DNA from 4 places in the Mesorhizobium sp. AA23 genome. Region 3 is predicted to be linked to each of the others. Evidence: predicted binding sites of a transcription regulator. Region 3 holds the regulator's gene; each other region holds the start of a gene.
The links. The regulator HrcA, encoded in region 3, represses chaperone genes, less so after heat shock. The targets are predictions, from matches to a motif close to GTTAGCACTCNCNNNNNGNGAGTGCTAAC.
Positions count from the first base shown of each region.

Region 1: the regulator HrcA is predicted to act here: its motif matches at 2,009-2,037, upstream of groES (co-chaperone GroES).
Region 2: the regulator HrcA is predicted to act here: its motif matches at 1,827-1,855, upstream of groES (co-chaperone GroES).
Region 4: the regulator HrcA is predicted to act here: its motif matches at 1,561-1,589, upstream of groES (co-chaperone GroES).

Region 1 covers NZ_LYTP01000006.1:133,964-137,218, reverse strand. The annotation lists gene groL (chaperonin GroEL) at 1-1,497, opposite strand, end outside; gene groES (co-chaperone GroES) at 1,550-1,864, opposite strand; gene A9K66_RS08010 (Hsp20 family protein) at 2,212-2,688, shown strand; gene A9K66_RS08005 (Hsp20/alpha crystallin family protein) at 2,777-3,255, shown strand, end outside.
Region 2 covers NZ_LYTP01000023.1:82,969-86,223, reverse strand. The annotation lists gene A9K66_RS17110 (hypothetical protein) at 1-90, opposite strand, end outside; gene A9K66_RS17105 (hypothetical protein) at 182-883, opposite strand; tRNA gene A9K66_RS17100 (tRNA-Ser) at 1,287-1,376, shown strand; gene groES (co-chaperone GroES) at 1,906-2,202, shown strand; gene groL (chaperonin GroEL) at 2,272-3,255, shown strand, end outside.
Region 3 covers NZ_LYTP01000012.1:48,112-51,366, forward strand. The annotation lists gene A9K66_RS10845 (sorbosone dehydrogenase family protein) at 1-352, opposite strand, end outside; gene A9K66_RS10850 (hypothetical protein) at 463-660, opposite strand; gene hrcA (heat-inducible transcriptional repressor HrcA) at 692-1,774, opposite strand; gene rph (ribonuclease PH) at 1,955-2,671, shown strand; gene A9K66_RS10865 (VOC family protein) at 2,754-3,164, shown strand; gene rdgB (RdgB/HAM1 family non-canonical purine NTP pyrophosphatase) at 3,165-3,255, shown strand, end outside.
Region 4 covers NZ_LYTP01000013.1:46,264-49,518, forward strand. The annotation lists gene groL (chaperonin GroEL) at 1-1,133, opposite strand, end outside; gene groES (co-chaperone GroES) at 1,203-1,499, opposite strand; gene A9K66_RS15130 (methyltransferase domain-containing protein) at 1,724-2,524, opposite strand; gene A9K66_RS15135 (hypothetical protein) at 2,598-3,255, shown strand, end outside.

The sequences.
Region 1 (3,255 bases), on a different contig from region 3:
CTTGGCCGGATCGATAACGCCCTGGCTGAAAAGATCGCCATATTCGCCGGTCTGGGCGTTCCAGCCATAGGCGAAATCGGTCTTCTCGCGCAGCTTGCCGACGATGATCGAGCCTTCCGCCCCGCTGTTCTCGGCGATCTGACGCGCCGGCGCCTCGATGGCGCGCCGCACGATGTCGACGCCGTATCTCTGGTCGGGGTTGTCGGCAGCCACCGCGTCGAGCGCATTGGCGGCCCTGAGCAGCGCCACCCCGCCGCCCGGAAGAATGCCTTCCTCGACCGCCGCGCGCGTCGCATGCATGGCATCGTCGACGCGGTCCTTGCGCTCCCTGACCTCGACCTCCGTCGAACCGCCGACGCGGATCACAGCCACGCCGCCGGCGAGCTTGGCCAGACGCTCCTGCAGCTTCTCGCGATCGTAGTCCGAGGTGGTCTCCTCGATTTGCGCCTTGATCTGCGCGACGCGGCCCTGGATCTCCTCCTTCTTGCCGGCGCCATCGACGATCGTGGTGTTCTCCTTCTCGACCACCACTTTCTTGGTGCGGCCGAGCATCTCCAGCGTGACGTTCTCAAGCTTGATGCCGAGATCCTCGCTGATAGCGGTGCCGCCGGTGAGGATGGCGATGTCCTCCAGCATGGCCTTGCGGCGGTCGCCGAAGCCCGGAGCCTTGACGGCCGCAACCTTCAGGCCGCCGCGCAGCTTGTTGACCACCAGCGTCGCGAGCGCCTCGCCCTCGACATCCTCCGCGATGATGAGCAGGGGCTTCGCCGACTGAACCACCGCCTCCAGAACCGGCAGCAGCGCCTGCAGGTTGGAAAGCTTCTTCTCGTGGATCAGCACATAGGGCTCTTCGAGCTCGACGCGCATCTTATCCTGATTGGTGATGAAGTAAGGCGAGAGATAACCGCGATCGAACTGCATGCCTTCGACCACTTCCAGCTCGGTGTCGGCGGTCTTGGCTTCCTCGACGGTGATGACGCCCTCGTTGCCGACCTTCTGCATCGCCTCAGCAAGGAAACGGCCGATCTCGGCATCACCATTGGCCGAAATCGTGCCGACCTGGGCGATCTCGTCATTTCTGGTCACCTTGCGGGCGTTGGTCTTCAACTCCTGAACAATAGCCTCGACGGCTTTGTCGATGCCGCGCTTCAGATCCATGGGATTCATGCCGGCGGCAACGGCCTTGGCACCTTCCCTGACGATGGCCTGGGCGAGAACGGTCGCGGTGGTCGTGCCGTCGCCGGCGATATCGCTGGTTTTCGAGGCGACCTCGCGCACCATTTGCGCGCCCATGTTCTCGAACTTGTCCTCGAGCTCGATCTCCTTGGCGACAGTGACGCCGTCCTTGGTGATGCGCGGAGCGCCGAACGACTTGTCGATGACGACATTGCGGCCCTTAGGGCCGAGCGTGACCTTCACCGCGTCGGCGAGGATGTTGACGCCGCGCAACATGCGGTCGCGGGCGTCGGAATGGAATTTCACTTCCTTGGCAGCCATTGGAACACTCCTTCAGCAGGCACCTTTCATTCACCGATCGGGTTGGGCCGGTTCAAGCCGCTTTTCCCAACGCCGATGTCTGCTCGACCACACCCATCACGTCGCTTTCCTTCATAATGAGCAGGTCTTCACCGTTGAGCTTGATCTCGGTGCCGGACCACTTGCCGAACAGGATGCGGTCGCCGACTTTGACGTCGAGGGGAATGAGCTTGCCGCTCTCGTCGCGCGCGCCGGAACCGACGGCGATGATCTCGCCTTCCTGCGGCTTCTCCTTCGCCGTGTCCGGGATGATGATGCCGCCGGCCGTCTTCTCCTCGGCCTCGACGCGGCGGACCAGAACGCGGTCATGCAATGGATGGAACTTCATATCGTTCTCCTTCGGGACAAACAGATTTTGAGAGGTTCCTCCACTCCGGACCGGAAGGACCGGAGCGGGGCTCGCGATCCTTTCGGCCTCGCGCATGTGGATTTGGTTTTGCACGCGCCGGTTTCAAGAGGCCGCAAGAAATTTTTTGGCACTCGCAACAGCCGAGTGCTAGCGCCGTGAAAACAAAGGTAATTATGCAGCTTTGACGGGCGCGCCTCGGACCTCTTGACGGCAAAGGAATGAATTCCCAAATCGAACCTGCCGGCGCCTGAAGTGGCCGGCAAGGTCAAGGAGCGCCGCTGCCTTGGCGCTCCTCGTATCTATGTTGCTCAATGGAGGATGTAGCTATGAGAACCAGTTTCGACTTTTCTCCCCTGTTCCGGTCGAGCATCGGCTTCGATCGAATGCTGAACGCGCTCGAGACCGCAAGCCGCATCGAAACCGCTGACAACTGGCCGCCCTACGATATCGCCAAGAGCGGCGAGGACGACTACCGTATCACCATGGCCCTGGCAGGCTTCAGCCAGGACGAACTGGCCATTACCCAGGAGCAGAACATGCTGATGGTTTCTGGCCAAAAGGCAGGCGAGGACAACGGCGAGTACCTGCATCGCGGCATTGCCGGCCGCGCATTCCAGCGTCGCTTCGAGCTTGCCGATCACGTCAAGGTCGTCGATGCGAGCCTCGTCAACGGTCTGCTGACAATCGACCTCAAACGCGAGATCCCGGAAGAAATGAAGCCGCGCCGGATCGAGATCACGGCGGACAAATCATCGCCAAAGGCCGCGACAAAGAAACTCGAGGCCGACAACAAGGCGGCCTGAGCCTTCTCGCCGCGCTTTGCGCCAAGCGCCGGGTGATGTTCCCGGCGCTTGGGGGCCTTGTCTCCGGATGAACAGAAAGGAGGAAAAAATGAGTGTTCGTGATCTGATTCCCTGGGGCCGAAACAATGGTAACCAGGTTCCAAGTGTCTTCCGCGACGGCGAACGCGATCCTTTCCTGTCGCTGCATCGCGAGGTGAATCGGCTGTTCGACGACGTCTTCCGGGGTTTCGGTTCCGGCTTGCCATCCCTAGGCGGCGTATCAGCCTTTGGTGCCGGCTGGCCGAGCGTTGAGATCTCCGACAACGAGAAGGAGATCAAGGTGGCGGCCGAAGTCCCGGGCCTGGACGAGAAGGACATCGAGGTGCTGCTTGATGATGGCGTGCTGACGCTGAAGGGTGAAAAGCGCTCCGAGACGGAGGACAAGGAGCGGCAGTTCTCCGAGCGCATCTATGGCCGCTTCGAGCGTCGAATCCCGCTGGGCTACGAGATCGAAGAAGACAAGATCGATGCCCGCTTCAAGAACGGCGTGCTGACGGTAATGCTGCCCAAGACCGCGAAGGCGCAGTC
Region 2 (3,255 bases), on a different contig from region 3:
CGCGACAGAGCGCGTGGTGTCGATCACCGCCATGATGACAGAAATCGACAACGCAACCATGGCCGCCAGCCGAAAGATGAAACGCAGCATCCAACGCACTCCCCGGGAACACTCCCGTCTGCCCCGCCAAACGACATAGAGCGTGCACAACCGCCACGCAATCGCGACACGTGATTTTGAGTTAGGCCCTCCGCGCCGCTTTGCGCCGGTTGACGCGCCAGATGGCGAAAATCCCGCCGCCGACGGCTCCGATGATCAGTCCGCCCAAGCCGATGAAGACAGCAAAAAACCCGCAGGCGCCCTCGAAGCAGCTCATATGGGTGGCGTCGGCGATTAGCGACCCCGCGAAAAATCCGATGCAGGCGCCGATGGCGCCGCCAAGAATGATGCCGAGCAACGCGGCGACGAGCGAGACCAGGAGCGGCGGGCGTACGGCCTCGGGATTGGCATACACCGTGTCGGCGCCGGCGCCGCGCCGCAGGAGGTAGATGCAGAGCAGGCCGATGGCGATCTCGGCCACCGTGAAGCCCAGCCCTTCGGCCGAGAAGACGAAATCGGGGACAAGAAGCGTGTAGGCCTGACGCACGACGAGCCAAAGGATGATGGCGACCTGCCCGATCGTATAGTGACGCGGGAAACGCGCCGACCGGTTGAAGGCGAGGCCGAGCAGGTAAAGCCCCCACAGAATGGTCACGACGCCACCGGTCAGCCCGCCGTAGATCAGGAAGAGCACGCTTTCCGGCAGATTGAAGTCGCCGATCAGCCGCCAGCTCGAGATCAGGCCATAGGCCGAAAGCGCCATCACGATGATCAGCCACGCCACCGGGATGAAGGAGAGCCCGCTGTCGGGCCGGCCCGCGGGCTGCTGGTTGATCGATGCCATGTCAGGACGATGCCCCTCGCAAAGCCCAAGCAGTTCCGGGAACTGCGTCGTGGTTTTCCGTCCGGAGGTGCACAAAAACAACGCCTCAGGCAGTCGACAGGCGGCCAGAGCCGAAGTCAAGCGCGGGAAACTCCGCCGGCCAGCCTGTGCACAGCATTCGGCTGCATGGCAGGCCACCGAGGCAGCTTCCGTGTCATCCACGGCAAAAGCCACGGAATGACTTGGCATTCGCTTTAGGATCGACTAGATGAGCCCCGCGCCTGTTTTGCCTAGACGGCTAGAGGTGCCGGGAAAGGGTTGCCTGCCGGTTGAAGGCACCCCAAATTTAGGCCGAGAGGCCTTCCCGAGGGAGATGCATCTCCCCAACCCGCGCGGCGAAACCGGCCGACGCGACATGCAAGACGGAGAGGTGGCCGAGTGGTTGAAGGCGCACGCCTGGAAAGTGTGTTTACGGGAAACCGTAACGCGGGTTCGAATCCCGCTCTCTCCGCCAGTTCATAAACAAAATCAATAATTTAGAGCGAATTTCAGAACTTACCCGCCAAAAAGCCCATCATGCAGGATGCTATTGATTTAGACAGCATGCGACGGCATGAGACATCCAGCCGGGATGCCATTCCCATCGTAAAACGGGGAACCCCATTGAGATCGGTGAGCGACTACTCTCAGAGCGCCTTTTGCAAGTGCCTGCCGAAGCGATGAGCGCTCGTTGCGACCCCAAGTTTATGGATGCGGCCGACGGCTCGGCCGTTAATTTCACATAATTTCACATTCCAAATAAGACACAAAAATCGGCCCAGAGCTGACGGCCGAAACGCGCTTAGGCAGTGGGATGCGCCCGTAATGGAGGCCAGGCTTCCGTGTCGATTCCAAATCTTTTGCTCTTCGGCTGTCCGCTCATCCGTCTTGACCAGGACGAACCTACAGCCTATCTCACCGCCATGTTAGCACTCCCCGCTGGCGAGTGCTAACCGGCTCCGGCAACGGAGAACCTTTCAACCTCCGCACCAGGGATATCCAAAATGGCAAAGTCGAAGTTCCGGCCGCTGCATGACCGCGTGGTCGTTCGTCGGGTCGAATCCGAATCCAAGACCGCCGGCGGGATCATCATCCCCGATACGGCTAAGGAAAAGCCGCAGGAAGGCGAGATCATCGCCGTCGGTTCCGGCGCCCGCGACGAAGCCGGCAAGCTCGTGCCGCTGGACGTCAAGGCCGGCGACCGCATCCTGTTCGGCAAGTGGTCGGGCACTGAAGTCAAGCTCAATGGCGAAGACCTTCTGATCATGAAGGAATCCGACATCATGGGCATCATCGGCTGAATATCGGCCTCACCGTCAACTGAATCTTGAATCTTCGGGCTCGATCCGAGCCCCTGCCAGGAGTTAAACATGGCTGCCAAAGACGTAAAATTCTCCCGTGATGCCCGCGAGCGCATGCTGCGCGGCGTCAACATCCTCGCCGACGCGGTGAAGGTCACGCTCGGCCCCAAGGGCCGCAACGTCGTCATCGACAAGTCGTTCGGCGCCCCGCGCATCACCAAGGACGGCGTCACCGTCGCCAAGGAAATCGAGCTTGAAGACAAGTTCGAGAACATGGGCGCGCAGATGGTCCGCGAAGTCGCTTCGAAGACCAACGACATCGCCGGCGACGGCACCACGACCGCGACCGTACTGGCGCAGTCGATCGTCCAGGAAGGCCACAAGGCGGTTGCCGCCGGCATGAACCCGATGGACCTGAAGCGCGGCATCGATCTCGCGGTTAGCGACGTCGTCGCGACGCTGATCAAGAACGCCAAGAAGATCAAGACCTCGGAAGAGGTTGCCCAGGTCGGCACCATCGCCGGCAATGGCGATGCTTCGGTCGGCTCGATGATCGCCGAAGCGATGCAGAAGGTCGGCAACGAGGGCGTCATCACGGTCGAGGAAGCCAAGACCGCCGAGACCGAGCTCGAAGTCGTCGAAGGCATGCAGTTCGACCGCGGCTATCTCTCGCCCTACTTCGTCACCAATGCCGACAAGATGGTTGCCGATCTCGAGGACGTCTACATCCTCCTCCACGAGAAGAAGCTCTCCAACCTGCAGGCCATGCTGCCAATCCTCGAGGCTGTCGTGCAGACCTCGAAGCCGCTGATCATCATCTCGGAAGACGTCGAAGGCGAGGCTCTGGCCACGCTGGTCGTCAACAAGCTGCGCGGTGGCCTGAAGATCGCCGCCGTCAAGGCGCCGGGCTTCGGTGACCGCCGCAAGGCCATGCTGGAAGACATCGCGATCCTCACCGGTGGCCAGGTCATCTCGGAAGACCTCGGCATCAAGCTCGAGAATGTCGGCCTCAACATGCTCGGCCGCGCCAAGAAGGTGTCGATCTCCAAGGAG
Region 3 (3,255 bases):
CGCGGACCTGGTTCGCCCTGCTGTCGGCGACGAAGAGATCGCCGTTCGGCGCCGTGCGCACGACACGCGGGCTGCTGATGCCCGAAGCCACCAGCTCGGCCGAAAAGCCGGGTGGAAGGGCTGGCTTGGCATCCTCGGGGCGATCGGTGACACCGCCGCCGTTCGAGGCGGATTCGGCGACATTCGGCTTCGGGAGATCGTCGGGCCTGATGAGGCGCCGCACGCCGGGCCGGTCGGCCTTCCAGTCACCGAAGGCCTTTTTGCCGGTGAGCAGGGGCTGGTCGGCCTGCTGCGCTACGGCGCCGGAGACCAGGAGCAAGGCGAGGGCGGCAAGGCCGGCAATGCGTATCATGCTGTTCTCCGTTATTCGCCAACGTGCATCAGCAACCAGACAGCGAATATCGGGCAGGCTCTCCAAAAGAGAAGCCGGGCATGCAAATTTTGACGGGAAGCGTCGGCAGTTCAGCTCTCTTCGATATCCAGATCGTCGTCGAGCTGCTTTTCCAGCGCGACCAGATCGGCCGGCAGCGGCAGGCCCATGGCGCGCATTTCCCTGAGCTTCTCGCGCAGTAGCTCCTGGATCTCGTGATCGTCTTCCGGCTGGTTCACCATCTCCTCGAGCAGCAGGCTGATCTGGGCCTTGAACGATTCCAGCGCCATTTCCACCCTCCTTGCGACGTTTCCGGCTCGCCTATCTCAGCATGCGCGAAATCAACTGGGCCGTATAGTCGACCATCGGAACGATGCGGGCATAGTTCAATCGCGTCGGGCCGATGACGCCGAGCGCGCCGACGACGCGCGCATCCTTGTCGCGATAGGGCGCGACCACGAGCGACGAACCGGACAGCGAAAACAACTTGTTCTCCGAGCCGATGAAGATGCGCACGCCCGGACCTTCCTCGGCGAGGTCGAGGAGCTGCAGCAGTCCGTCCTGCGTTTCCAGATCCTCGAACAGATGGCGCAGCAACTCGAGATCGGCCTGGGCGGTGACGTTTTCCAGAAGATTAGCGCGGCCGCGCACGATGAGGCGCGCCGGCAGGCCGCTTTCGGCGCCGGCCCATACCGCGAGGCCCTTCTCGACCAGCTCCTGCGACAGCGTGTCGAGAGCCGCCCTGGTCTCGTCCTTGATGCGCGCGATCTCGACCCGCGCCTCGGCCAGCGTGCGGCCGCGGATATGGGCGTTGAGGAAGTTCGAGGCCTCGTGCAGCTGCGAGACGGTGATGCCGGCCGGCAGGTCGACAACGCGGTTCTCGACATCGCCGCTCTGCGACACCAGGACGGCGAGCGCCTTGGTGGGTTCCAACTGGATGAACTCGATGTGCTTCAGAGCCACCTCGTTCTTGGCGGCGAGCACCAGGCCGGCGCCGCGCGACATGCCGGAGAGCATCTGGCTGGCCTCGGTCAGCATATGCTCCAGCGTGGCGCCCGAGCCCGAGGCACGCACCTGCGCCTCGATGACGCGACGCTCGTCGTCCGACAGATCGCCGAGCTCCATGAAGGCATCGACGAAGAAGCGCAGGCCGGTCTGGGTCGGCAGGCGGCCGGCCGAGATGTGCGGCGCGTAGATCAGCCCCAGATGCTCGAGGTCGCTCATCACGTTACGGACGGTGGCCGGTGACAGCGACGACGGCAGGATGCGCGACAGGCTGCGCGAGCCGACCGGCTCGCCGTCGCGCAGATAGGAATCGACAATCCGCCGGAAGATGTCGCGCGAGCGCATGTCGAGCGACTGAAGCACGGGCGGCTGCGATGCGGGATCGACTGCCTTGTTCATTCCAGCGAAAAACCTCCTATCGAAAGATATAGACTTAAGCCTCCGTGGTGCAACCCGGGCCATTTTCGCTAGCGCCGTTTCCTTGGCGCCCCGTTTCCTTGGCGCCCTTTTCCTTTGCGCCATCCGTCGCATGCGTCTACAAGCCGCCGACGAATCCAAAACCATAGGAAAGAAGGCCGAATGCGCCCCTCCAAACGCCAGCCCGACGAAATGCGCGCCATCTCCTTCGAGCGCGGCGTCTCCAAGCACGCCGAAGGCTCGTGCCTGGTGAAGTTCGGAGACACGCATGTGCTGTGCACGGCGAGCCTGGAGGAAAAGGTGCCGGCCTGGATGCGCAATTCCGGCAAGGGCTGGGTTACGGCCGAATACGGCATGCTGCCGCGCTCGACGGGCGAGCGGATGCGCCGCGAGGCTTCCGCCGGCAAGCAGGGCGGCCGCACGCTGGAGATCCAGCGGCTGATCGGTCGTTCGTTGCGCGCCGTTGTCGACCTGCAGGCGCTAGGCGAACAGCAGATCACCGTCGACTGCGACGTCATCCAGGCCGACGGCGGCACCCGCACCGCCTCGATCACCGGCGGCTGGGTGGCGCTCTATGACTGCCTGCGCTGGATGGAAGCGCGCCAGATGGCCAGCGTTTCCAAGGTGCTCAAGGACCATGTCGCGGCGATCTCCTGCGGCATCCATGACGGACAGCCGGTCATCGATCTCGATTATCTCGAGGATTCCTCGGCTGGCACCGACGCCAATTTCGTCATGACCGGCAAGGGCGGCATCGTCGAGATCCAGGGCACGGCGGAAGGCGAGCCCTTCTCCGAAGAGCAGTTTTCGGCACTGATGGGACTGGCCAAGAAGGGTATTTCTCGGCTGGTCAGCCTGCAGCAGATGGCGGTGGCGTAGGGTCACCGATGAGGTCGACGATCCTTCGCATCCCCCTCTGGCCTGCCGGCCATCTGCCCGACAGGGCAGAGGGGGGTGCTTCGTGATTCCCTCCGCGATTCTGGAATCAGCGCTCTACGTCACAGATCTAACCGCTGCCGAAGCCTTCTACCGCGACATCCTCGGCCTGGATCCGCTCGGCAAGGTCGAAGGTCGCCACGTCTTCTTCCGCTGCGGCAACGGCGTGCTGCTCATCTTCAATGCCGAGGCGACGAAAATTCCGCCGGCGCCCGACGCCAGGCTGAAGGTGCCGCCGCACGGCACGGTCGGCGAAGGGCATCTTTGCTTCACCGCGACTGCGGCCGAGATCGCCCAATGGCGCAAGCATTTGGCGGCCAAGAACATCGCCATCGAAAGCGATTTCGAGTGGCCGCAGGGCGGACATTCGATCTATATCCGCGACCCTTCGGGCAATTCGATCGAGTTCGCCGAACCAAGGATCTGGGGTCTCTGAATGCATTCTTTGAACGGACAAAAGATCGTCGTCGCCAGCCACAATGAAGGCAAGCTGCGCGAATTCGCCGACTTGATGGCCCCGTTCGGCT
Region 4 (3,255 bases), on a different contig from region 3:
ACCGCGACGCCGCCCGCGAGCTTGGCCAGACGCTCCTGCAGCTTCTCCTTGTCGTAGTCCGAGGTGGTCTCCTCGATCTGCTGCTTGATCTGGGCAACGCGGCCCTGGATCTCGGCCTTCTTGCCGGCGCCGTCGACGATGGTGGTGTTCTCCTTGGAGATCGACACCTTCTTGGCGCGGCCGAGCATGTTGAGGCCGACATTCTCGAGCTTGATGCCGAGGTCTTCCGAGATGACCTGGCCACCGGTCAGGATGGCGATGTCTTCCAGCATGGCCTTGCGGCGGTCGCCGAAGCCCGGAGCCTTGACGGCGGCGATCTTCAGGCCGCCGCGCAGCTTGTTGACGACCAGCGTGGCCAGAGCCTCGCCTTCGACGTCTTCCGAGATGATGAGCAGCGGCTTCGAGGTCTGAACGACGGCTTCCAGGACCGGCAGCATGGCCTGCAGGTTGGAGAGCTTCTTCTCGTGCAGCAGGATGTAGGCGTCTTCCAGATCGGCGACCATCTTGTCGGCGTTGGTGACGAAGTAGGGCGAGAGGTAGCCGCGGTCGAACTGCATGCCTTCGACGACTTCCAGCTCGGTCTCGGCGGTCTTGGCTTCCTCGACGGTGATGACGCCTTCGTTGCCGACCTTCTGCATCGCTTCCGCGATCATCTTGCCGACCGACTCGTCGCCATTGGCCGAGATCGTGCCGACCTGGGCGACTTCCTCGGAGGTCTTGATCTTCTTGGCAGCCTTGCCGAGAGCGGTAACGACTTCCGTGACGGCGAGGTCGATGCCGCGCTTCAGATCCATCGGGTTCATGCCGGCGGCAACGGCCTTGTTGCCTTCCTGGACGATGGCCTGGGCGAGAACGGTCGCGGTGGTCGTGCCGTCGCCGGCGATGTCGTTGGTCTTCGAAGCGACCTCACGCACCATCTGCGCGCCCATGTTCTCGAACTTGTCCTCGAGCTCGATCTCCTTGGCGACGGTGACGCCGTCCTTGGTGATGCGCGGGGCGCCGAACGACTTGTCGATGACGACGTTGCGGCCCTTCGGACCGAGGGTGACCTTCACCGCGTCGGCGAGGATGTTGACGCCGCGCAGCATGCGCTCGCGGGCATCACGGGAAAACTTTACGTCTTTTGCAGCCATTGTAAGCTCCTGGCAGGGGTTCGGGTCGAACCCGCAGATTCAAGATTCAGTTGACGGTGAGGCCGATGATCAGCCGATGATGCCCATGATGTCGGATTCCTTCATGATCAGAAGGTCCTCGCCATTGAGCTTGACTTCGGTGCCGGACCACTTGCCGAACAGGATGCGGTCGCCGGCCTTGACGTCCAGCGGCACGAGCTTGCCGCTTTCGTCGCGAGCGCCGGAGCCAACGGCGATGATCTCGCCTTCCTGCGGCTTCTCCTTCGCCGTATCCGGGATGATGATCCCGCCGGCGGTCTTGGATTCGGATTCGACCCGGCGAACGACCACGCGGTCATGAAGCGGGCGGAACTTGGACTTTGCCATGTTGTCTTCCTCGAATGAGAACGGTGAGAACTGTTCCTCCATCCGGCGAGGCCGGATATAAGTTAGCACTCACTTAGGGCGAGTGCTAACGTGGCGCTGAGATAGGCTGGTGGCTTGCGAGAGTCAAGGCGCGCGGGGAGGGGCAACAGCGCAATTTTTCTCAGGCGGAGCCCTGGGCGGAAATGCGGTCGCTGCGCGAAGCGTGGGCGAGCAATCCAGCCCGTTTAGTCCGGGCGCTTCGGCGAGCGCAACACCAGCAACGGGCAGCGTTCGGCCAGACCGTATGTGCCGCTAGAGGCCAGCCGGAGATCGTCGAAGAAGGTCCGGGCTTCCTCGATGAGCGCTGCCGCGGGGGCGAAACTGTAGACGGCGGACGAGTCCCGGTAGACATCTATGGTTCCGATGACCGGCAGTTCCCATCCGGTTCGGGCCGACAGCTCCTCGCGATCGGGAAACGCCCTGTCGAAGTGTTCGAGGATGGCTTTGACCGGGATCGTGTAATCCGGCGCGTCGCCGATCGCGGTCATGGCCACGCGCCATTTGAGCTCATGGAAAGTCGAGACGCCGCCGCTTAGTGCCAGAGCGCGGACATCCTTCGGGTCGTCCGGTGTTTCGGGAGAGGCGTAAAGCCTGATGCCGGCGCGGCCGTCGGACCTGAGCGCGCGCGCGATCGTCGCAAATAGGGTGCGCCTGAGGCCGGCGGCGCCGATGACCGAGAGACATCCGTCGCCGATCAGCGCCTCGACGCTTGCATCGGCGAACGGCAGATCGAACCAGTCGCCCTGCACCGCCTTGCGAGTATCGGTGTCCCCCGGCCAGATGCCGGCAATCATGTCCGAGGACTCGTCGACTGCCGTCAGCGTGGCGCCGAGCCCGGCGAGCTCGGGTGTCACGCCGAGCATCACGACATCCGACGGGGCAAGGCCGAGCTCGCGATCGTAGGTTTCGATAACCTCCGCCGGCGGCCGCAGGGGTGAGCCGAGCAACTGCCAATGTTTGCGAATTGCATTCCAATGCTCGGTCATGCAAACCCCAGCCCGGTAGCGCGTTGTATCCGATCGAATAGTGGACGACGCTTGATAGTCCAAGTGGGGAACAATGGCACGCATCGCCGTCATCACGCATGAGTTCGACCGCTTCCAAAGCCGGCGCGGGCTGCTATGGCGCCGGGACAGCCCGTACATGCTCTTCGATCTGCTGGAGGAACTGAAGCGCCGCGGCCATTCGGTGCAGGTCCTCAGCGGCACGTCGGCGAAGCCGGCCGCCGATATCGCGGTGCTGCATGTCGATGCGACCGTAACGTCGCCCGATTATGTCGAGTATGCCCGCGCCTTTCGCTTCTGCCTCAATCTCGGCGCCGCCGATATTTCCAAGCGCCGCATCAGCGGCGCCGTCGTCGGCAAGGACGACGGCTGGAAGGGGCAGGTTATCGTCAAGAGCAGCCTCAACCATCGGGGAACGCCGGAACAGCAACTGAATCGGCGCGCGCGGCGCGCCGGCAAGCCGATGCCGTTTCCCGGCGTCCAGTCTTTCGACAAATACGAGATCCATGCCTCGCTCGCCGACGTTCCGGCGGAGCTGTTCGGACGCGAGGACCTCATTGTGGAAAGATTCATTCCCGAGCCTGAGCCGGATGGCTTTGCCGCCCGTTTCTGGCTGTTCTGCGGTGAGCGCGAGCGCTGTACACGCCATGTCTCGCCGCAGAGCCTGGTCAAGGGCGACGACACGATCCGTCGCGAGGCGGTTCCGGTGCCGG